3 regions of the Terrabacter sp. LjRoot27 genome follow, and region 2 is predicted to be linked to each of the others. Evidence: riboswitches for the same ligand, from Rfam matches in the RefSeq annotation. Region 2 holds a riboswitch; each other region holds the start of a gene.
What was found. A riboswitch is a leader RNA that binds a small molecule or an ion and turns the genes downstream of it on or off. The one in region 2 is predicted to bind S-adenosylmethionine.
Positions count from the first base shown of each region.

Region 1: linked by a shared signal. The riboswitch ahead of ACSQ2D_RS14365 (bifunctional o-acetylhomoserine/o-acetylserine sulfhydrylase) and the one ahead of ACSQ2D_RS08325 (aminotransferase class V-fold PLP-dependent enzyme) in region 2 are both predicted to bind S-adenosylmethionine.
Region 3: linked by a shared signal. The riboswitch ahead of metX (homoserine O-acetyltransferase MetX) and the one ahead of ACSQ2D_RS08325 (aminotransferase class V-fold PLP-dependent enzyme) in region 2 are both predicted to bind S-adenosylmethionine.

Region 1 is NZ_CAXUSS020000001.1:3,087,638-3,094,338, reverse strand. It holds gene ACSQ2D_RS14380 (Na+/H+ antiporter) at 1-896, shown strand, start outside; gene recQ (DNA helicase RecQ) at 910-2,859, opposite strand; gene ACSQ2D_RS14370 (LD-carboxypeptidase) at 2,896-3,954, opposite strand; gene ACSQ2D_RS14365 (bifunctional o-acetylhomoserine/o-acetylserine sulfhydrylase) at 3,999-5,315, opposite strand; SAM riboswitch class IV at 5,406-5,525, opposite strand; gene ACSQ2D_RS14360 (HNH endonuclease signature motif containing protein) at 5,756-6,701, shown strand, end outside.
Region 2 is NZ_CAXUSS020000001.1:1,781,493-1,788,193, forward strand. It holds gene ACSQ2D_RS08305 (dihydrofolate reductase) at 1-104, shown strand, start outside; gene dapA (4-hydroxy-tetrahydrodipicolinate synthase) at 305-1,207, shown strand; gene ACSQ2D_RS08315 (ribonuclease J) at 1,273-2,958, shown strand; gene ACSQ2D_RS08320 (endonuclease/exonuclease/phosphatase family protein) at 2,960-4,048, shown strand; gene ACSQ2D_RS08325 (aminotransferase class V-fold PLP-dependent enzyme) at 4,120-5,517, opposite strand; SAM riboswitch class IV at 5,554-5,679, opposite strand; gene ACSQ2D_RS08330 (DNA translocase FtsK 4TM domain-containing protein) at 5,967-6,701, shown strand, end outside.
Region 3 is NZ_CAXUSS020000001.1:2,774,449-2,781,149, forward strand. It holds gene ACSQ2D_RS12950 (RNA polymerase sigma factor) at 1-540, opposite strand, end outside; gene ACSQ2D_RS12955 (universal stress protein) at 903-1,301, opposite strand; gene metX (homoserine O-acetyltransferase MetX) at 1,466-2,728, opposite strand; SAM riboswitch class IV at 2,744-2,859, opposite strand; gene ACSQ2D_RS12965 (DUF4192 domain-containing protein) at 3,003-4,547, opposite strand; gene ACSQ2D_RS12970 (YkvA family protein) at 4,708-5,463, opposite strand; gene ACSQ2D_RS12975 (EcsC family protein) at 5,580-6,278, opposite strand; gene ACSQ2D_RS12980 (MalY/PatB family protein) at 6,495-6,701, shown strand, end outside.

The DNA.
Region 1 (6,701 bases), 1.3 Mb from region 2:
GCTTCCTCAGCACGCGGGTGTTCCGCATCGAGGCCCACGCCCCGTGGACGCACACCGTCGTCCTGTCGTGGGCCGGCATGCGTGGTGTGGTGACGCTCGCCGCGGCCCTGCTGCTGCCCCCGGAGACGCCGCACCAGAAGGTGCTCGTCCTCATCGCGGTCGTCGTCACCATCGGCACGCTGCTCATCCAGGGCACGACGCTGCCTGCCCTGGCCCGCTGGCTCGACGTGCGCGGGCCCGACCCCCGCGAGGACGCGCTCCAGGCGGCCACGGTGCTGCAGGCCGCGACGCGGTCCGGCCTCGACGTGCTCGACGGGATGGACGACGTCGACGAGGCGACGCGGGAGATGCTGCGGTCCCGTTCCGAGGACCGGCTCAACCAGATGTGGGAGCGCCTCGGGCCGCGCAGCGGCAACGACGACGAGACGCCGAGCGTCCGCTACCGACGGGCCCGGATGCAGATGCTGCAGGCCGAGCGCGACGAGGTCCTCCGGCTGCGCGACGAGGGGCGAGCCGACCACGTCGTGCTCCGTGTCGTCCTCAGCACCCTCGACCTCGAAGAGACCATGCTCGACCGCATCGACGACCAGGAGAGCCGCCTGGCAGAGAGTGAGATGTTGCCCGTGGACACGATCGAAGCCCCGTGCGAGCACCTGCAGGAGACCGACACGTGCGTCGAGCCGCGCACGCCAGAGGGGTGCGAGGAGTGCCTGCGCGACGGCACGACGTGGGTGCACCTGCGTCTGTGCCTCCAGTGCGGGCACGTCGGCTGCTGCGACTCCTCCGAGATGAAGCACGCCACGGCGCACTTCCACGAGACGCAGCACCCCGTGATGCGCTCCATCGAGCCGGGTGAGGCGTGGCGCTGGTGCTTCGTCGACGAGGTCGTCGGCTGAATCCCGGGATCGCTCAGCCGGTGTGCTCGGCCAGCAGGGCCAGGAACGCGGCGCCGTACTTCTCCGCCTTGACCGGCCCGATGCCGTTGACCGTGAGCAGCGCGGCGGTGCTGCCCGGTCGCGCCCTCACCAGCTCCCACAGCGTGCGGTCGGGCAGCACGACGTAGGCCGGCACGCCTTCGGCGTCGGCGATCGTCCGCCGCTCGGTACGCAGCAGCTCGAAGAGCGCCCGGTCGGCAGGGCTGGCTCCGGCCCCAGTCGCGGCTCCAGACCCGGACCCGGCCGAGCGTGAGCCCGACGCCGAACGGCTGCGTGCCGGCGCGGCCGAGAGCCGACGCAGCTCGACCTTCTCCGCTCCGTCGAGGATCGGACGGGCCGCCTCCGTGATGGTGAGGGCACCCATCCGACTCGGGTCGGGGACGAGCACCGAGCGCGCGACGAGCTGGCGGATGACCGAGCGCCACTCGCGGTCGGCGAGGTCGCTGCCCACCCCGAAGGTCGGCAGCTGGTCGTGCCCCCAGCTCGCGATCTTGTCGGTGCGCTTGCCGAGCAGCACGTCGATGACGTGCCCGGCGCCGAAGCGCTGACCGGTGCGGATCACGGCCGAGAGCACCTTCTGCGCGGGCACGGTGGCGTCCCACATCTGGGGCGGCTCCATGCAGGTGTCGCAGTTGCCGCAGTCGCCTGAGTCCTCGTCGAAGTACGCCAGCAGCAGCCGCCGGCGGCACGTGGAGGCCTCGGCGTAGCCCAGCATGGCGTCGAGCTTCATCGAGTCGACGCGCTGGTGCTCGGCACTGCCGTCGGATCTCGTGATGAACGAGCGCTGTTGCACGGCGTCGGCGAGGCCGTAGGCCATCCACGCCACCGCCGGCTCGCCGTCGCGGCCCGCCCGACCGGTCTCCTGGTAGTAGCCCTCGAGGCTCTTCGGGAGGTCGACGTGCGCGACGAAGCGCACGTCGGGCTTGTCGATGCCCATCCCGAAGGCGATGGTGGCCACGACGATGACGCCTTCGTCACGACGGAACCGTTGCTGGGCGGCGGCCCTCGCCTCGCTGGGCAGGCCGGCGTGATAGGCGATCGCGTCGTAGCCCTGCTGTCGCAGGAACGCCGAGATCTCGTCGGTGCGCTTGCGTGACTGGCAGTAGACGATGCCGGCGGAGCCGCGGAAGCTCGCACCGTCGTTGCCGCTCTCGAGGAAGCGCAGCAGCTGGGCGCGCGCGTCGCTCTTCTCCTCGACGACGTAGCGGATGTTGGGTCGGTCGAAGCTCGAGACGAACTCGGCGGCGCCGTCCAGGCGCAGCCGCTGGTGGATCTCGCTGCGGGTGAGCGCGTCGGCGGTGGCGGTCAGCGCGATGCGCGGCACCCCGGGGAAGCGTGCGGTGACCTCGGCGATGCGGAGGTACTCCGGCCGGAAGTCGTGGCCCCACTGCGACACGCAGTGCGCCTCGTCGATGGCGAAGAGCGCGATGCCGGCTCCGGTGGCCGCGTCGTCGAGCAGACGCAGGAAGGAGGGCATGAGCAGGCGCTCGGGCGCGACGTAGAGCAGGTCGAGGCCGCCCTCGCGCACGTCGCGGCGGACGGCGTCGGACTCCTCGGCGGACGACGTGGAGTTCCAGAAGGCCGCCCGCACACCGAGCAGGCGCAGGGCCTCGACCTGGTCGTGCATGAGCGCGATGAGCGGCGAGACGACGATGCCGACGCCGGGCCGCACGAGCGCGGGCAGCTGGTAGCACAGCGACTTGCCGCCACCGGTGGGCATGAGGACGACCGTGTCGTGACCCGTCACGACGCGGTCGACGATCGCCTGCTGGGCGCCGCGGAACGAGCTGAAGCCGAAGACGTCGTGCAGCACGCGACCTGCGGCCCCGCCGTCGTGCGGGCGCTCGTCCGGAGCGACGGGCGCGTCGCCCGTCACCTCGGCGCCGACGACCTCGAGCTCGGACCCGACCAGGTGCTTCTCCATGACGCGGCGAGCGTACCCGTCACCGCGGACCGGCCTTCAGTCGAGGCGCTGCGTGACGGTGTGCGTGCCGCCGTCCTGGACGACCGTCGTCGTCGCGCCCTGCACGAGGGCGAGGAACGGGGCGACGTGGCCGCACTCGACGTCGGCGACGATCGGCACGCCGAGCATGCCGAGGGCGTCGACGACGGCGGCGTGCTGGGTGAAACCGTGCGGCTCGGGTGCGCTGGTGCGCGAGACGAGCACGCCGTTGGCGGCGTCGAACCAGCCGCGCAGGCGCATGGCGTGCAGGGCTCGGCAGATGTCGTAGGAGCTCCATTCGGCGATGTCGAGCAGCACGACGGTGCCCTCGGGCGCGTGGTCGCGGGTGAAGGCGCCGATGTCGGCGAAGCGCCCGCCCGCGAGGAAGCTCACCGTCTCGACGCAGCCCGCGACGAGACGCCCGGAGAACGTGACCGGCTCGTCCTCGTGGCCCGGGTCGATCCGCGTCCACGTGCCACGGCCGTCGAGCGTCATCTCGGACACCGTCGGGTCGTCGGCGTAGTCGTCCCAGCCGCCGGAGCGGTGCCGGCCGGGGGAGTGCTGGCGCAGCTCGTCCCCGCCCGCGGCGCCCGCGACGTCGACCCAGTGGAGTATGCCGTCCGGCAGGGCGTACGGGGTGTCCATGAGGTTCTGCCCGTGGATCGTCGCGATGCCCGTGGTGAGGGTGAGCGGGGTCAGCCACGTCGAGGTGTCGGAGAAGCCGACGCACCACGTCGGTTCGGCGGCGGCGACCGCGTCGAGGTCGAGCAGGTCGAGCAGGTCGATGCCGGTCTCACCGCCCCACGGCGGGACGACCGCACGGATGCTCGGGTCGAGGAGCATCGACATCAGCTCGGCGGCACGTGCCTCGCGCGGCCCGCTGACGTGGCTGGGCGCGTGGTTGAGCTCGCCCACGACGACGTCGAAGCCACGGTCGCGGAGGGACTGGACGGCATACGCGAACCGTCCCCAGAGGGCGTCGGAGACGCCGGAGCTCGGCGAGGTGACGCCGATCCGGTCGCCGGGGCGCAGCGGGGCGGGGTAGCGGATCGGCATGGCTGCCATCGTGCCAGCCATGCCGATCCGCTTCATCCCGATATCGGGCCCGGCCCGTCGGTGCGTCAGACCTTGGCGGCCGTGAAGCCCTGCTCGAGGTCGGCGACGATGTCGTCGATGTGCTCGATGCCGACCGAGAGGCGCACGAGGCCCGGGGTCACGCCGGCGGCCAGACGGTCCTCGTCCGGGCCCTGGGAGTGCGTCGTCGACGCGGGGTGGATGACGAGCGAGCGCACGTCACCGATGTTGGCGACGTGGCTGTGCAGGGTCAGCGCCTCGACGAACTTCTTGCCCGCCTCGAGGCCGCCCGCGATCTCGAAGGAGAGCACGGCACCCGCGCCGCGAGGCGTGTACTTCTCCGCCAGGGCGTGGAAAGGACTGTCCGGCAAGGACGCCCACACGACCTTCTCGACCTGGTCGTGCCCTTGGAGGAAGGCTGCGACCTTGTGGGCGTTCTCGAGGTGGCGCTCGATGCGCAGCGACAGCGTCTCGATGCCCTGGGCGATGAGGAACGCGTTGAAGGGCGACGCGGCGGGGCCGAGGTCGCGCAGCAGCTGGACGCGCGCCTTGAGGATGAAGGCGAGGTTGGCCCCGAGGGGGCTGCCGACGCCGAGGTCGCGGGCGAAGACGAGCCCGTGGTAGCTCTCCTCCGGCGTGTTGTAGTTGGGGAACTTCTCCGGGTCGGCTCCGAAGTCGAAGGTGCCCGCGTCGACGATGACACCGGCGATCGAGGTGCCGTGGCCGCCGAGGTACTTCGTCGCGGAGTGCACGACGACGTCGGCTCCCCACTCGATCGGGCGGATGAGGTAGGGCGTCGCGACGGTGTTGTCGACGACGAGCGGGACCCCGTGCTCGTGCGCGAGGGCCGCGACGGCCTCGATGTCGAGGATCTCGCTCTTGGGGTTGGCGATGGTCTCGCCGAAGAGGAGCTTCGTGTTGGGCCGGATGGCAGCGCGCCACGAGTCGATCGACGTCGGGTCCTCGACGAAGCCGACCTCGATGCCGAACTTGGGCAGCGTGTGCTTGAAGAGGTTGAAGGTGCCGCCGTAGAGGCTGGGGGAGACGACGACGTGGTCGCCGGCCTCCGCGATGTTGAGCACGGCGAGGGTCTCGGCCGCCTGGCCCGAGGCGACGAGCAGGGCGCCGACGCCACCCTCGAGCGCCGCGATGCGCTGCTCGACGACGTCGGTCGTCGGGTTCATCAAGCGGGTGTAGATGTTGCCGAACTCCTTGAGCCCGAAGAGGTTCGCGGCGTGGTCGGTGTCGTTGAAGACGTAGCTCGTCGTCTGGTAGATCGGCAGCGCGCGGGCTCCGGTGGCGCTGTCGGGGGCCTGGCCGGCGTGGATCTGCTTGGTCTCGAAGGACCAGTTGGGCTCGGTCATCGGTCGTCCTGCTCTTCCTGGGTCGTGTCGCTGACCGGGGTCCCGTGTCACCGGGCCCCGTGCACCGACGGGTCGGTGCGGGAGAGAGGCTCTCCGCGCTTGCCCGCGCGCCGGGTGGCGTCGACGGGCCAGGTCCTCACCCGGGGCACCCCACCGCGGTTGGAGGGTTGCCGGCCAGCGAGCCGGGGCTTGTCGCTGGCGCTCATGACCTACCGGCGAGTGTACGTATGCGTGTCCGCCACGTGGGAGGGCGTGTCCTCATCGTGGACGCGTCGTCACCGGTGTGGGCGCCTGGCGCGTGTTGGGAAGTGCCGGCTCGGGTGGGATCGCTTGCAGGGCAGAGGAGTTCGTTGTCCACAGATGAGCCAGCGGGTCTTGCGAGTCTTTCGAACACGTGTTCTAATCGAGTGAAGGGAACGAGCGTCGAGAGGAGGGTCACCGTGCCGTTCACCCCGTCGCCGGCCGAGACCTCCGCTGTGCGCTCGGGAGGGCCCTGGCCGGTGCTGCGTGCCCGATGGTCCTCCGACCCGGACCACTGGGCGCGCACCCTCGACCCCGTCCTCGACCCGGTCCTCACGCAGCTGCGCGCGGGGCGCGGGCGGGCCCGAGCGGCGGCGGCGCTCGAGGGGCTGGCGCGGGCCGGGGAGCGGGTGCTCGCCGAGATCCAGGCGCTCGAGGTCGCCAAGGCCCGCCTCGAGGCCGACCTGCTCGCCGCGTACGGCGCACTGGCCACCATCGAGGCCCAGCAGATCCAGGCCCTGCCCGCCGGTGCCGCCGCCCGGGCGTCCTCGCGGGTCTCTCCCGAGCGGGTCGTCACCGAGGAGATCGCGCTCGCGACCGGCGTCGGGACCGGGGAGGTCGCCCGCCGGCTCACCCTGGCCACCGCACCCCGCCGGCACCGAGTCGTCCTGAACGCGCTGCGAGCCGGGCGGCTGTCGCTGCACCGCGCGCTGCAGGTCGCCTCCGACACCGCGTTGCTGCCCGACGCCGACGTCACCACCGTCGCACAGGCCGTGCTCGCCCCGTCCCGGGACGGCCAACCCCTCCCGCAACGCACCTTCACCGCCCGGCTGCGGCGCGCGGTCGCCTCGGTCGATGCCCGGGGCAGCGCCGAGCGGCACGCGCACGCCCGGTCCCGGCGCGGGGTGTTCGGCCGGGTCACCGACGACGGGATGGGCTGGCTGACCGTCACCACCGACGCCGCGTCCGTCGCCGCGGTCATGGACCGCCTCGACACCACCGCGCGCGGACTGCGCGGCGGCGGCGACCCGCGCAGCCTCGACCAGCTCCGCGCCGACCTCGCCACCGACGCCCTCCTCCGCGAAGCCCACCATCGCCGGCCGGAGCTCACCGCCGCGGCCGGCCATGCCACCGACAAGGCGCCCG
Region 2 (6,701 bases):
AGGGCTCGGTCACCTTCCCGGTCATCGACCCGGCCGTCTGGACCGAGACCGCCCGCGACGAGCAGCCCGGCTTCGCCTGGGTCACCTACGAGCGGCGCGGCTGAGACGGCATACGCCATCTCGGAAAATGTCCGGATCGGGCTGTAACGCCACGGCGACCCCGCCGATATAGGGGGTGGCGAGGCACTACTCGGACCCCCGAGCGAGTAGTGCCTCGCCTCTTTCGTGCCCGCGGCGAGCCGGCTCGTGGGTCCGGCGTGGGCGTGGCGTCGTGCGCGAGGGCCCGGGCGCTAACCTTGGGTCCATGGCTGACGCACCCGCCCTCGGACGTGTTCTCTCGGCGATGGTCACGCCCATGCGGCCGGACGGCTCGATCGACCTCGACGCCGCCCAGCGGGTCGCGACGCACCTCGTCGAGGCCGGCCACGACGGCCTTGTCGTCTCGGGCACGACCGGCGAGTCGCCCACGACCTCGTCCGACGAGAAGGACGAGCTGCTCCGCGCCGTCATCGAGGCCGTCGGCGACCGCTGCGTCGTCATCGCCGGGGCCGGCAGCAACGACACCGCCAAGAGCGTCGAGTCGGTGCGCCACGCGCAGAAGGCCGGCGCCGACGCGGTGCTCGCCGTGACGCCCTACTACAACAAGCCCCCGCAGGCCGGTCTCGTCGCCCACTTCACGGCCCTCGCCGACGCGAGCGACCTGCCCGTCATGGTCTACGACATCCCCGGCCGCTCGGGCATCGCCATCGCGCGCGAGACCTACCTGCGCATCGCCGAGCACGACCGCATCACCGCCGTGAAGGACGCCCGAGGCGACCTCTGGTTCGCGAGCGAGATGATGCAGGAGACCGGCCTCGACTGGTACTCCGGCGACGACGCCATGAACCTCGGCCACTTCGTCAACGGGGCCGTGGGCTTCGTCGGCGTCACGTCCCAGGTGGCCCCGGCGGCCTACCGCGAGATGGCCGACGCCGTCGTCGACGGGCGCTGGGACGACGCCCGCGCCGTCCACCGACGCCTCACCCCCGTCGTCAACGCCGTCATGAACGTCACCCAGGGCGCCATCATGGCCAAGGCCGGCCTCGCCGAGCAGGGCATCATCGAGTCCACGGCCGTGCGCCTGCCGCTCGTGCCCGCCGACGACGAGCAGTCCGCCCTCGTCCGTGCCGCTCTCGCCGCCCTCGCGGCCCTCCCGGCGGTCGGATGACCGCCCCATGACCTCTGACCGGAGCCCCTGACGGCCCGGCAGCACCACCGAATGACAGGACACCTGTGAGCCACCCCCACCCCGAGCTGACCACGCCCCCCGCCCTCCCCGACAACGGCCTGCGGGTCGTCGCGCTCGGCGGGCTCGGCGAGGTCGGACGCAACATGGCCGTGCTGGAGACGAAGGGCAAGCTGCTCGTCATCGACTGCGGCGTGCTCTTCCCCGAGGACCACCACCCCGGTGTCGACCTCATCCTCCCGGACTTCACCTACATCGCCGACCGCCTCGACGACATCGAGGCCATCGTCCTCACGCACGGCCACGAGGACCACATCGGCGCCGTCCCCTACCTGCTCAAGCTCAAGGGCGACATCCCGCTCATCGGCTCCACGCTGACGCTCGCGCTCGTCGAGGCCAAGCTCAAGGAGCACCGGATCCGGCCGTACTCCATGGCGGTCAAGGAGGGCCAGCGCGAGAAGCTCGGCGTCTTCGACCTCGAGTTCGTGGCGGTCAACCACTCGATCCCCGACGCGCTCGCCGTCTTCGTGCGCACCGAGGCCGGCACCCTGCTGCACACCGGTGACTTCAAGATGGACCAGCTGCCGCTCGACGGCCGCCTCACCGACCTGCGCGCCTTCGCCCGCCTCGGCGAGGAGGGGGTCGACCTCTTCCTCACCGACTCGACGAACGCCGACGTCCCCGGCTTCACGACGCCCGAGCTCGAGATCGCGCCGGCCATCGACAAGGTCTTCCGCCACGCCCAGCGCCGCGTCATCGTCGCCTGCTTCAGCAGCCACGTGCACCGCGTGCAGCAGGTGCTCGACGCCGCGGAGAAGGCCGGCCGCAAGGTCGCCATGGTCGGACGCTCGATGGTGCGCAACATGGGGATCGCCGCAGAGCTCGGCTACCTCCGGGTGCCCGACGGCATCCTCATCGACATCAAGAAGATCGACAGCCTGCGGGACGACGAGCTCGTCCTCATCTGCACGGGCTCCCAGGGCGAGCCGATGGCGGCCCTCTCGCGCATGGCCAACCGCGAGCACCGCATCGACGTCGGCCCCGGTGACACCGTGCTCCTCGCGAGCAGCCTCATCCCGGGCAACGAGAACGCCGTCTACCGCATCATCAACGGGCTCATGCGCCTCGGCGCCACCGTCGTGCACAAGGGCAACGCCAAGGTGCACGTCTCGGGCCACGCCAGCGCCGGCGAGCTGCTCTACTGCTACAACATCGTCAAGCCGCGCAACGTCCTGCCCGTGCACGGCGAGTGGCGGCACATGTACGCCAATGCCCAGCTCGCCATCGCCTCCGGCGTCCACGAGGACAACGTCGTGCTTGCCGAGGACGGCGTCGTCGTCGACCTGGTCAACGGGGTCGCCGAGGTGACCGGTGTCGTCGAGTGCGGCTACGTCTACGTCGACGGCAGCAGCGTCGGTGGCGCCGACGAGGCCCTGCTCAAGGACCGCCGGATCCTGCGCGACGAGGGCTTCATCACCTGTGTCGTCGTGCTCGACGCGGCTACCGGCAAGATCGCGAGCGGACCGGAGATCACGGCCCGCGGGTTCGTCGAGGCCGACGAGATCTTCCAGCAGGTCATCCCCAAGGTCGAGCGGGCCATCGAGGAGGCCGTGGCCAAGGGTGTGCGCGACGACCAGCAGCTCCAGCAGGTCATCCGCCGCGCGGTCGGCTCGTGGGTCGGCGGCAAGATCCGCCGTCGGCCGATGATCATCCCGGTCGTGCTGCAGGCCTGACGTGACGGTGCAGGAGGTTGCCCGGGGGACCGGGCCCGCCGGCGACGGCGACGACGTGCCCGCCGGCCCGCCGGGGGACACCGGGGAGACCGCCGGGTCGTCGACGCCGGAGCCGGCGCGACGGGCACCGCGCCGGCGCTGGGTCGACGTCGTCATCGGCGTCGTCCTGCTCGGGCTCGTCGCGGTCGGCGCGCTGCGCTGGTACGACTCGACGGCGTACGTCGTCGTCGTGCTCCAGACGGCCGGACCCTTCGTCGTCATCGGCCTGGGCCTGCTCACGGTGGCGACGCTCGTGCTGCGCCGGTGGTGGATGGTGGCCCCGGTCGTCGTCGCGCTCGTCGTGGCGGCGACCGTCGCGGCCCCCGCCTTCCGGGCCACGTCCTCGCCCAAGGCCGACCGCGACCTCACCGTCATGTCGGCCAATGTCTGGGTCGGCTCGGCCAACGCCGGCCAGCTCATGGACGCCGTGCGCTTCCACTCGGTCGACGTCCTCGTCCTCACCGAGGCCACGCCGGCGATCCTGCGGCGGCTCGACGCCGAGGGCGCCGGCGACTACTTCTCGCAGCGCGAGGGCGTGGCCCGCGCGAACACCTCCAGCGGCACGATGGTGCTCTCGCGCTACCCGCTCTCGGTGCGCAGCCTCGGCACCGACCCCGCGCTCGAGGGCACCCAGAGCGTCCAGCCCGAGGTCGACGTGACCGTCCCCAACGGCACGGTCCGCCTCAAGGTCGCCCACCCCGCGGCGCCGTTGCGCGGTGACACGCTCGAGTGGCGCGCCGGTCTGCGGGCGCTCGAGTCGTGGAAGCAGCGGCTCGACGGCGACGAGCTCGTCGTCATGGCCGGCGACTTCAACGCCGGCTTCGGCCACCCGGGCTTCCGCGACCTCGCCGCCGGTCTCGATGACGCGCAGCGCACCGACGGGCAGGGGTGGGTGCGCACCTGGCCGTTCGCCGGCAACCGGCTCCCGGCCTTCGTGCAGCTCGACCACCTGCTGAGCCGCGGGCTGACGGTCGTCTCGGCCGGGCAGGTGGCCTTCAACCGGGCCGACCACGCCGCCGTCTGGGCGAGCTACGCGCTGCCGGCACGCTGACCGAGCCGCTGACCGCGGCCACGCCCGACCGCGCTGACACACCGACCCCGCTCAGCGGCAGACGCCCGCAGTCACCAGGGTCGCTCGACCTCGACGTCGCGCGGGTCGGTGCCCTCGAGCGCCCAGCCGGTCTCCGTGAGCGTCCACTCGGCGTCGGTGCCGTGCTCGACGAGGCGCGCGACGGCGGCGACGAGGCGCTCGACCCCCTCGAGCGTGCTGCCGAGGCCGATGCTGGCGCGGACGGCGGTGACGGAGCGCTCGCCCCAGGGGTCCTCGAGGAGCTCGTCGACGAGCAGGTGGGCGCAGAACTTGCCGTCCCGCACGCCGATGCCGTGCTCGACGGAGAGCACCTGCGAGACGAGCGAGGAGTCCCAGCCGTCGATGGTGAAGGCCACGACGCCGACGCGGTCGCTGTCGTCGCCGAAGATCGAGAGGACCTCGACGCCTGCGACGTCGTCGAGGCCGGTGCGCAGCCGCTCGAGCAGGCGGGTCTCGTGCTCCTCGATCGCCTCGCGGTGGCGGCTGATCGTCGAGCACGCCGCGGCGAGCGCGATGGCGCCGATGACGTTGGGGCTGCCGCCCTCGTGGCGGGCCGGGCCGGTCGCCCACGTCGTGCCGTCCTCGGTCACCGAGCGCGTCGCGCCGCCGCCGAGCAGGTAGGGGTTGCCGGCGTCGAGCCAGTCGGAGCGCCCGGCGAGGACGCCTGCGCCGTAGGGGGCGTACGTCTTGTGCCCCGAGAACGCGACGTAGTCGGCGTCCCACGCGGCGAGGTCGATGGTGCGGTGCGCCGAGAGCTGGGCCGCGTCGACGGCGATCCGGGCTCCGTGCGCGTGGGCCAGCGCGGCGAAGCGCTCGACGGGCCAGACCTCACCCGTGACGTTCGAGGCGGCCGCGACGACGACGAGGCGGTGGCGCGACGGGTGGTCGGCCAGTGCCTCCTCGAGCAGGGCGTGCGCGTCCTCGACCGTCTGCGGGACGGGGAGGCGCACGGTGCGGAAGCGGCCCCACGGCAGCAGGGTCGAGTGGTGCTCGGTGCCGAAGACGAAGACCGTCGTGCGGCTCGGCAGCGCCTTGCTCAGCAGCGCCCAGGAGTCGGTCGTCGTCCGGGTGAAGACGACCGAGTCGCCCTCGCGCGCGCCGACGAAGGAGGCGACCTCCGCGCGGGCCTGCTCGTACCACGCGCTCGTCAGCCGCGAGGCGAAGCCGGCGCCCCGGTGGACGGAGGAGTAGGTCTCGAGGGCACGGTCGACGGCCCCCTTGACCGTCTCGAGCGCCGGCGTCGAGGCCGCGTGGTCGAGGTTGGCGTATGCCGTGTCGCCGTGCAGCGTGGGCACGCGCAGTCCCGCGCCGACGACGGTGGGCAGCGTGCGCGCCTCCGGCACGACGTGCAGGGCGCGGGTGCGCACGAGCGGTGCGGGGGAGCCTCCACAGAGGGAGGCGGCGGGGTGCGTCGAGGGAAGGACCGACATGGGAGTGCTCCTGGGTCATGGGACCCACCTCGTGCAGGTCCGCGCTTGCCGACCTCGAGGACGCATGCGGACCGAGGGCGGCCTGGTCGTCACCCGGAGCACCCCACCGCGGAGGAGGGTTGCTGGCCAGCGAGCCGGGGCTTGTCACTGGCACTCATGACCTGCGCAAGACCATAGGCGGGACGGTCGCCGGCTGTCCACCGGTCGCTCCCCGGGTGTCGCGATCTGAGACGCCGCCCGGCCCGAGGTGCGCCCGCGGCACCCGACGACGGTCCCCACGGTGCGCGGGAGGTGCGCCCACGGCACCCGACGACGGTCCCCACGGTGCGCGGGAGGTGCGCCCACGGCATACGAGAGCCCTGTGAGCCCTGGAGAGCGCTGTCCGACTGATCGGTCCTGTTGCGCGTGTGACGCGTGAGTTCATCGGTGCGTTGACGTACGGTGCCAGCATGGCGTCACGTCCGTCCACCAGCCAGCGCTCGAGCTCCGCCGCGGCCACCCGCGCCAAGGGATCCGCGGGCAGCGCCTCGTCACGCCCTCCGGCAGCACGCGGTGGTAGGCCGGCGCAGCGCAAGCCCGCTGCCCGCAAGCCCGCCGCCAAGACGGCGTCCAAGACCCGGGGCGGAGGCCTCCCCTTCCCGCTCGGCGCGATGCGCAACACGTGGATGGGGGTCTCGCACATGGCCGGGGGAGCGGTGCGCCGCGTCGGCCACAGCGCCGCCGACCTCGAGCCCGAGCACCGTCGCGACGGCATCGGCTTCGCCCTCATCGCGCTCGCCGTCGTCGTCGCCGCCCGTGAGTGGTGGGGCGTCTCCGGCACCTTCGGCCAGGTCGTGCACGCCGTCTTCGCCGGCACCTTCGGCCGCGTCGCGTACGCCGTCCCGCTCGTGCTGCTCGCGCTCGGCCTGCGCATGCTGCGCGCCCCCCAGGACGACGCGGCGACCAACCGCATCGTCGTCGGCACCATCGCCCTGACCTTCGCCGCGTGCGGTCTGTCGCACCTCGCCGACGGCATCCCCAACCCGCCCGACGGCGCCGACGGCATGCGCGCCGCCGGTGGCATCCTCGGCTTCCTCGCGTCGAGCCCCCTCGCGGCGGCCGTCTCGACCTACGGGGCGCTCGTCCTGCTCATCCTGCTCGGGCTCTTCGGCCTGCTCGTCATCACGGCGACGCCGGTCAACATG
Region 3 (6,701 bases), 990 kb from region 2:
CTCGGGCTCGGCGTCACCGGCGACGACGGTGCCGTCGGCCGACGTCGTGACCTTCTTCGCCGCCGTCTTGCGGGTGGCCGTCTTCTTGGCTGCGGGCTTCGCAGCCGCCTTGGCGACACCCGCGTTGGTGGCGGCCTTCTTGGCCGTCCTGGCTGCGGCCGCCTTCGGCGCGGCAGCTGCCTCGTCGTCGGTGGCTGCGGCGGCCCGGGCCGGCGCTGCCTTGGCCGTCGCCTTCTTGGCGGCGGTCTTCGTCGTCGCGGTCGTGGTCCGCGTCGCGGACTTCGTCGCCGCGGCGGTGGTGCTGCGTGCGGTGGCCACAGTGCCTCCCTTGGTCCCTGTACGGGTCTTCTTCGTCGTGCTGGAGTGCGGCGCGTCGACGACGATCTCGATGTCGTGGGCCTCGAGGGTCGTGAGGACCGGCTTCATCTGCTTCAGGTCGAGTCCTGCATCGACCTGGGCACGCGCGATCTCCGTCCCGGTGATGGTGCCGCTGGTGCTGCCCTTGACCAGGAGCTGCATGATCGCCTCGTGCTGGAACACCTTCGGCAGGGTCTTGGGAGCTCCAGCGGTTGTTGCCTTAGGCACGGATGCAGTCGCCTTTCGTCGCAGGTCTCGTCAGATGATCGACCCGAATCCGGGCATGCACCATCACAACGAACGAGAATGGGGGTTGGTGCCGGAAGAGCTTGGCCTGTCGGAGTCGATCCCTGTTTCGAGCTCTCGGTGCGCCTCGTGCGATCCGGTACTCGGACATTATAAAACGGCGCACGCCCTCCGAGCGAACGCACGTCGAACCCGCGCGCCGGACCAGGCCCTGACGGCCGCTCTCCGGGCCACCGGGACGGAGGCCGGGCGCGGGTAGACGGGCCCGCAGGAAGGGCTCGGGAGGCCTGCCAGGAAGGTCAGTCGCCCTTGACCGCGAGCACGGGACAGCTCGCGTCGAGCAGGATGCGCTGCGCGTTGGATCCGAGGATGAGCTTGCCGACGGGGCTGCGGCGACGCAGGCCGATGACGATGAAGTCGGCCTTCTCCTCCTCGGCGACGGAGATGAGGTCCTCGGCGGGGTCGTTGCCCCGGACGAGCTGGCGCACCTCGTGCTCCAGGCCCTTGTCCTCGAGGAGCGCCTGCACGCGGCTGAGCTCGCTCTCGAACTGGCTGGCCTCGTTCGCGTCGAAGTCCTTGCCACCCCGGTGGGAGCTGATGACGACGAGCTTCGCTCCGCGCAGGACGCACTCCTCGGCGGCTCGCTTGAGCGCCGCGCGACCTTCCTTGGTGGCGACATAACCAACGACGATGGCCACTTTCCCGGACCTCCTTGGGACGGAAACAACCAGTGCTCGCACCGTACCCGATAACGCGACGTCCGGCGCGTCCCGCGCGAAGTCTCGCCGCGTCGTCGGCGGCGCGCACGACGGGGCCGTGGCCTCGGCACGGATCTGCGAACCCGCCCGGGCCGCAGAAGGGTTCAGTCGCGACGGCGCTCGAGCGCGTCGCGGACGATGCGACCCACCTGGTCCTCCTCGATGAGGAAGCCGTCGTGCCCGAACTCGGAGGTGATGTGCGCGCGCCGCGACCCGGGAAGGGCCGCGTGAAGCTCGTCCGAGAGCCGGGGCGGGTAGAGGCGGTCGGTGTCGACCGAGACGATCGTGCAGTCGGCGCGCACGCGCTCGAGGGCGGCCTCGAGACCGCCGCGGTCGCGCCCGACGTCGTGGGAGTTCATCGCCTCGGTCAGCACGACGTAGGAGTTCGCGTCGAAACGCCGGGCCAGCTTGCCTGCGTGGTGGTCGAGGTAGGACTCGACGGCGAACCGTCCGCGGTCACCCGCACGCAGCGGGTCCTCGCCGAGCTGGGCCTCGCGTCCGAAGCGCGAGCCGAGCTCGGTCTCGGTGCGGTAGGTGATGTGGGCGATGCGCCGGGCGAGGCCCAGGCCGGTGTCGGGACGCGCGTGGCCCTCGTAGTAGTCGCCCCCGGCGAAGTCCGGGTCGTTGCGGATCGCGAGCAGCTGCGGCTGGCACCAGGCGATCTGGTCGGCGGTGGCGTACGCGGTCGACGCGAGCACGATGCAGCGGTCGACGTCGTCGGGGTGCGACACGGCCCACTCCACCGCGCGCATCCCGCCCATCGACCCGCCGACGACGGCTGCGAGGCGGCGGATGCCGAGCCCGTCGAGGAGGCGGCGCTCGACGGCGACCTGGTCGCGGACCGTGACGTAGGGAAACCTGCTCCCCCACGGCCGACCGTCGGGTGCGGGGCTCGCGGGGCCGGTGCTGCCCTGGCAGCCGCCGAGGACGTTGGACGCGATGACGAACCATCGGTCGGGATCGACCGGGCCGCCGGGGCCGATGAGGGCGTTCCACCAGCCGGGCGAGGCGTGTCCGTCACCGGCCTCGCCGATGACGTGGCTGTCGCCGGTCAGTGCGTGCTCGACGAGGATGACGTTGTCGCCGGCGTCGTTGAGCCGGCCCCACGTCTCGTAGGCGATGCGGACGTCGGGCAGCATGCCCCCGCGCTCGAGCTCCACCTCGCCGATGTCGGCGAACTGGCGCCGACCGACGGGGTCCCCGTCGCGCCAGGCGCCGTCGGGCCGGCGCGGCCCCGGGGTCATCGGGTCGACGTGGCTCGTCGCTGCACGGGCGGGCGCTGCTGCTGCGTCGCCGGTCTGGCCGGTGCCAGCGGTCGCGAGCCGCGCGGGTCGGCGCGTGCTCTGCTTCCGGTGGGTGACGGTCATCGGGGTACTCCTCGGTCCTCGCGCTTGCGCACACCCGGGGACAGGTGCGGCCTGGTCCTCACCCGGGGCACCCCACCGCGAAGGAGGGTTGCCGACCAGCGAGCCGGGGCTTGTCGCTGGTACTCATGACCTGGTCCAACCATACGCGAGGCCTCCGCCCGACGAGATCGACCGGTCCACGACATGGACTCCCGCGCCGCGGACCCGCCACGCCGGAGCGCGGCTGGGTCAGGCACACCGGCGGGGCCGGAGGCCGTGGTCGAGCGCGGCTGGGTCAGGCACACCGGCGGGGCCGGAGGCCGTGGTCGAGCGCGTCTCGCACGAGCGTGCCCAGCGAGTGGTCCGGCTCGAGCGCCAGGGCGTGGTCGACCGCGACACCGGCACGCGCGCCGTCGCCGCACCACCAGGCGAGCGAGGCGACGACCGACAGCAGCGGAGCAGCGTGGGCCGCCGGGGTGAGGCGACACACCTGCTCGAGGCGCGACAGGAGCAACCGGGGCGTCGCGGCCCCGTCCCAGTCGTCCCAGCCGGGCTCGCCTGCCGGCCCGTCGATGCCGTCCCACGCCTCGCGCTCGACCCGCTCGAGCAGGCCGGCGAGCGCGTCGAGCGCGTCCAGCTCGTCCAGCTCGTCCATCTCCCCGAGCTCGTCTCGCTCGTCCAGTGCGCGGCGGGCCGCGAAAGCGTCACTCTCGGGCACCTCGTCACCCTCCTCGTCGGCGTGCTCGCTGCCGTCCCCACCGGGACCCGTCCCAGCCGCAGCGGCCTCGCGGGCCAGCAGCTCGCGCAGGGCGCGCAGGGCGTCACGGTCGGGGTCGGGCAGTCGGGCCCCGACGTCGGCGCCTACCCCGCGGCCTGTCGCCCCACCACCACCGGTCCGCCCGGACGGCCACGGGACGTCGTCGAGATCGCCCGAGGCCGGGGCCATGCGCACGTCCGGCCCGAGCAGGAGCTCGAGCAGCACGGCGACGTCGTCGGAGCAGGTGTCGGTCGGGAGCATGCCCGGGCACAGCCAGCTCATGAGGGCGTCACGGACCTCGCGGTCCCGCAGCGGTCCGACGAGGGACGGCAGCCAGTGCTCGACGCCGAAACCCTCGATCTCGCCGCGCAGCACCCCGCCCCAGGCCACGAGGGACTCGTTGACGAGGAACTGCCGGGGTGTCGGTTCGCCGCCGTCGAGGAGCCCCAGACGCAGCTCGACCGGGCGGATGCGACGTCGCGGGCCCCGGCGGCGCCCGGGCGGGTCGGGCTTCTCGGAGATCGGCCCGCCGGCGGCGGCATACCGACGCTGCCAGTCCTCGATGGCCGCGACCGCCAGGTCGTGCCGGGGCTCCGAGAAGTCCAGCGGGGCGACGAGCCGCGCGAGCTCGTCGCGGTCCGGCAGCACGGCGTGACCCAGGGCGACGTAGCTCGCGACCGCGGGCACGTCGGCCTGCTCGGGGAGGCGCCACCCCTCGTCGGGACAGCAGTCGCAGCCCACGGAGCGCCACCGTCCGTCGCGCACGACGAGCCGCTCCCGGACGACCACGCGCTCGGACTCGACCCCGGCGGCCAGGGCCTCGAGCAGCGGCAGGGACTCGTCCTCGTCGTCCTCGAAACCCACGAGGGCCACGGACGACGGAGAGCCCTGCAGGAGGGTCGGCAGCGTCTGGGCGACGGCCTCGGGGGCCAGGGTCTCGTCCACGAGGTCGAGCCGGGCGACGAGCCCGAGCCGTTTGCCGTGGAAGCACACGACGACGACGCTCCGCGTCGGCTGGAAGCCGAGGTGGAAGGGGATGACGGTCAGCAGCTCGGCCGGCCCGGACAGTGAGATCTTCGGCATGTCCCGAGCCTGTCCACCGAGCGTGGCGGCCGACAGACCCGACCGCGCGCCTGTGGACCACTGCCCTCCCCCGGAAGGGGGTGTGGATCGACGTCCTCCGAAGGACGCCACCTCTCAGCCCCTCAGGCCCTCCGGCCCCCGGGGCGGCCGCCCCGGGTGCTCAGCGCTCGAGGCGCTTGCGGACCGACTCGAGCACGTAGTCGGTCGCCGCCTGGCGCGTGCCCTCGGGCAGGCGCACCCGCTCGTCGCCACCGGGCCCACCGGGCCCCCCCGGCCCATCGGGCCCGCTCGCGCTCCCGGCACCGGTCGCGGTGCTGCCGCTCCCACCCCGGGCACCACCCGGCCGGCGGAACGAGCCGGTGACGCGCGTGACGCGTCCGGCGATGCGGCCGGGCGCTGCGGCACCGGTGGTGTCGCGGTCACGGCGGAGGCCGTCCTCGAACTCTCCGGTCCACGCACGCGTCTGCGCGTCCTGCTCCCCACCCAGGGGCACACCGGGAACGGTGGCCCGTGACGCGTCCGACGGGACACCGCTCGCGGGCGCCCACGGCGCGGGCCCCCGCCGGGAGCGCGGAGGGTGCAGTCCCTGACCGGCCTCCCACGCGATGAAGCGCTCGGTCTCCTCGAAGAAGGCCTTGACCGCCCACGAGATGACGACGGCGTCGTCGGCCGCGCCGATGACGGGCAGGACCGCCTCGGGCAGCAGGTCGACGGGCGAGGCGACGTAGACGACCGCACCCGCGACGAGCCCGAGTCGCTTGAGGGTCGTGCCGGCATACGACCCGTCGCGCGTGGCGCGCACGAGGCGCGGCACGGCCTGCACCCGCTCGGGGAGGCTCGGGGCGCCGGGGCGCGTGGAGGCACGCACGACCGACGCGACGGTCGCGGCCATCTTGATGCGGGACGCGCTCTTCATGCCTGACCCAACGAACGGCCGCCCGGGGCGATTCCCCGGCGCGGACGGCGATGCGGAACGGTGATCTCGGGGCTCATCACGGGCTCATCACGGGTCAGGCGTTCCCGTCGGGGCGGTCAGCGACCGAACGTCTCGACGGGAGGGAACTCCTTGGCGGCCTGCTTGCCGATGCGGCCCAGCATGTAGACGTCGACCGCCGCGCCGATGAGTCCGCCGACGACGGGCACGAGGCGACCGAGCCGGGCGAAGGTGCCCTGCCCGATGCGACCGAGCAGGCGGAAGCCGATGGCCTTGTTGAGGACCATGAGCGCCGGGGCCGGCAGACGGTCGAGGGCGACGGACGACAGCTTGCCCCCGGGGGCCTGCAGGCCGGCCTTCTTGAGGAGGTCGTCGCTGTCGGCGCCGGCGAGGGTCAGCAGGATCGCGGAGCGGATCTCGGGCTGGTCGATGTCGTAGCCGCGCACCTTGGCGGTCGCCGCGGTCATGCGCGTGGCCAGCAGGTAGAACTCCAGGACGTTGGCCGGCAGCGAGATGGGCATCGTGAAGAAGCCGCCCAGACCCGTGACGAAGCCACCGACGGCGCCGAGCTGCCGGTGGTCGCGGACGATGATCCGCAGCGCCTGGTCGCTGTCGCCCCGGGCGTGCTTGAGCGCGTTGGCGGCGATCTCGTGGGCCGGGTCGAACGGGCCCTGGCCGTCGATGCCGACGTCGAGGAGGCGCTCGACCAGCCGGGTCGCGGCTCCCGAGAGCCCTCCCTCGGCGGGCATGGCAGCACGCTCGAGCGCGCCGGCGTCCTTCGCCGTCCGCAGCTTCACGGCGGTCGCGTCCGATGCCTCGACGGTCTCGTCCCTGCCCCAACCCAAGATGCCCACCGGCTCCACCCCTTCGTCCGTCGTCCCTGTGTGGCGGCTGTCGATTCGCCGCCGACGACACCGTATGCCGCCCGGGTCGCTCGTGGCACCCTCGTACCCAGTCGAGTCGCCCGGGGACCGCGGGAGACGACGTCGGCTGGCTCTCGTAGGGTCGATCCCATGGGTGAGAGCCGCGGGAGCAGCGCGACGATCTTCGGCGTGCCGCTGGCCGACCTCCGGCGCGACCGCACATCGGTGAAGTGGGGACGCTACGACCCCGACGTCATCCCGATGTGGATCGCCGAGATGGACTGCGCGCCGTGCCCGGCCGTCGTGGACGCCGTGAGCGCCGCCGTGGCCCGGGGCGACACGGGCTACGCCCTGACG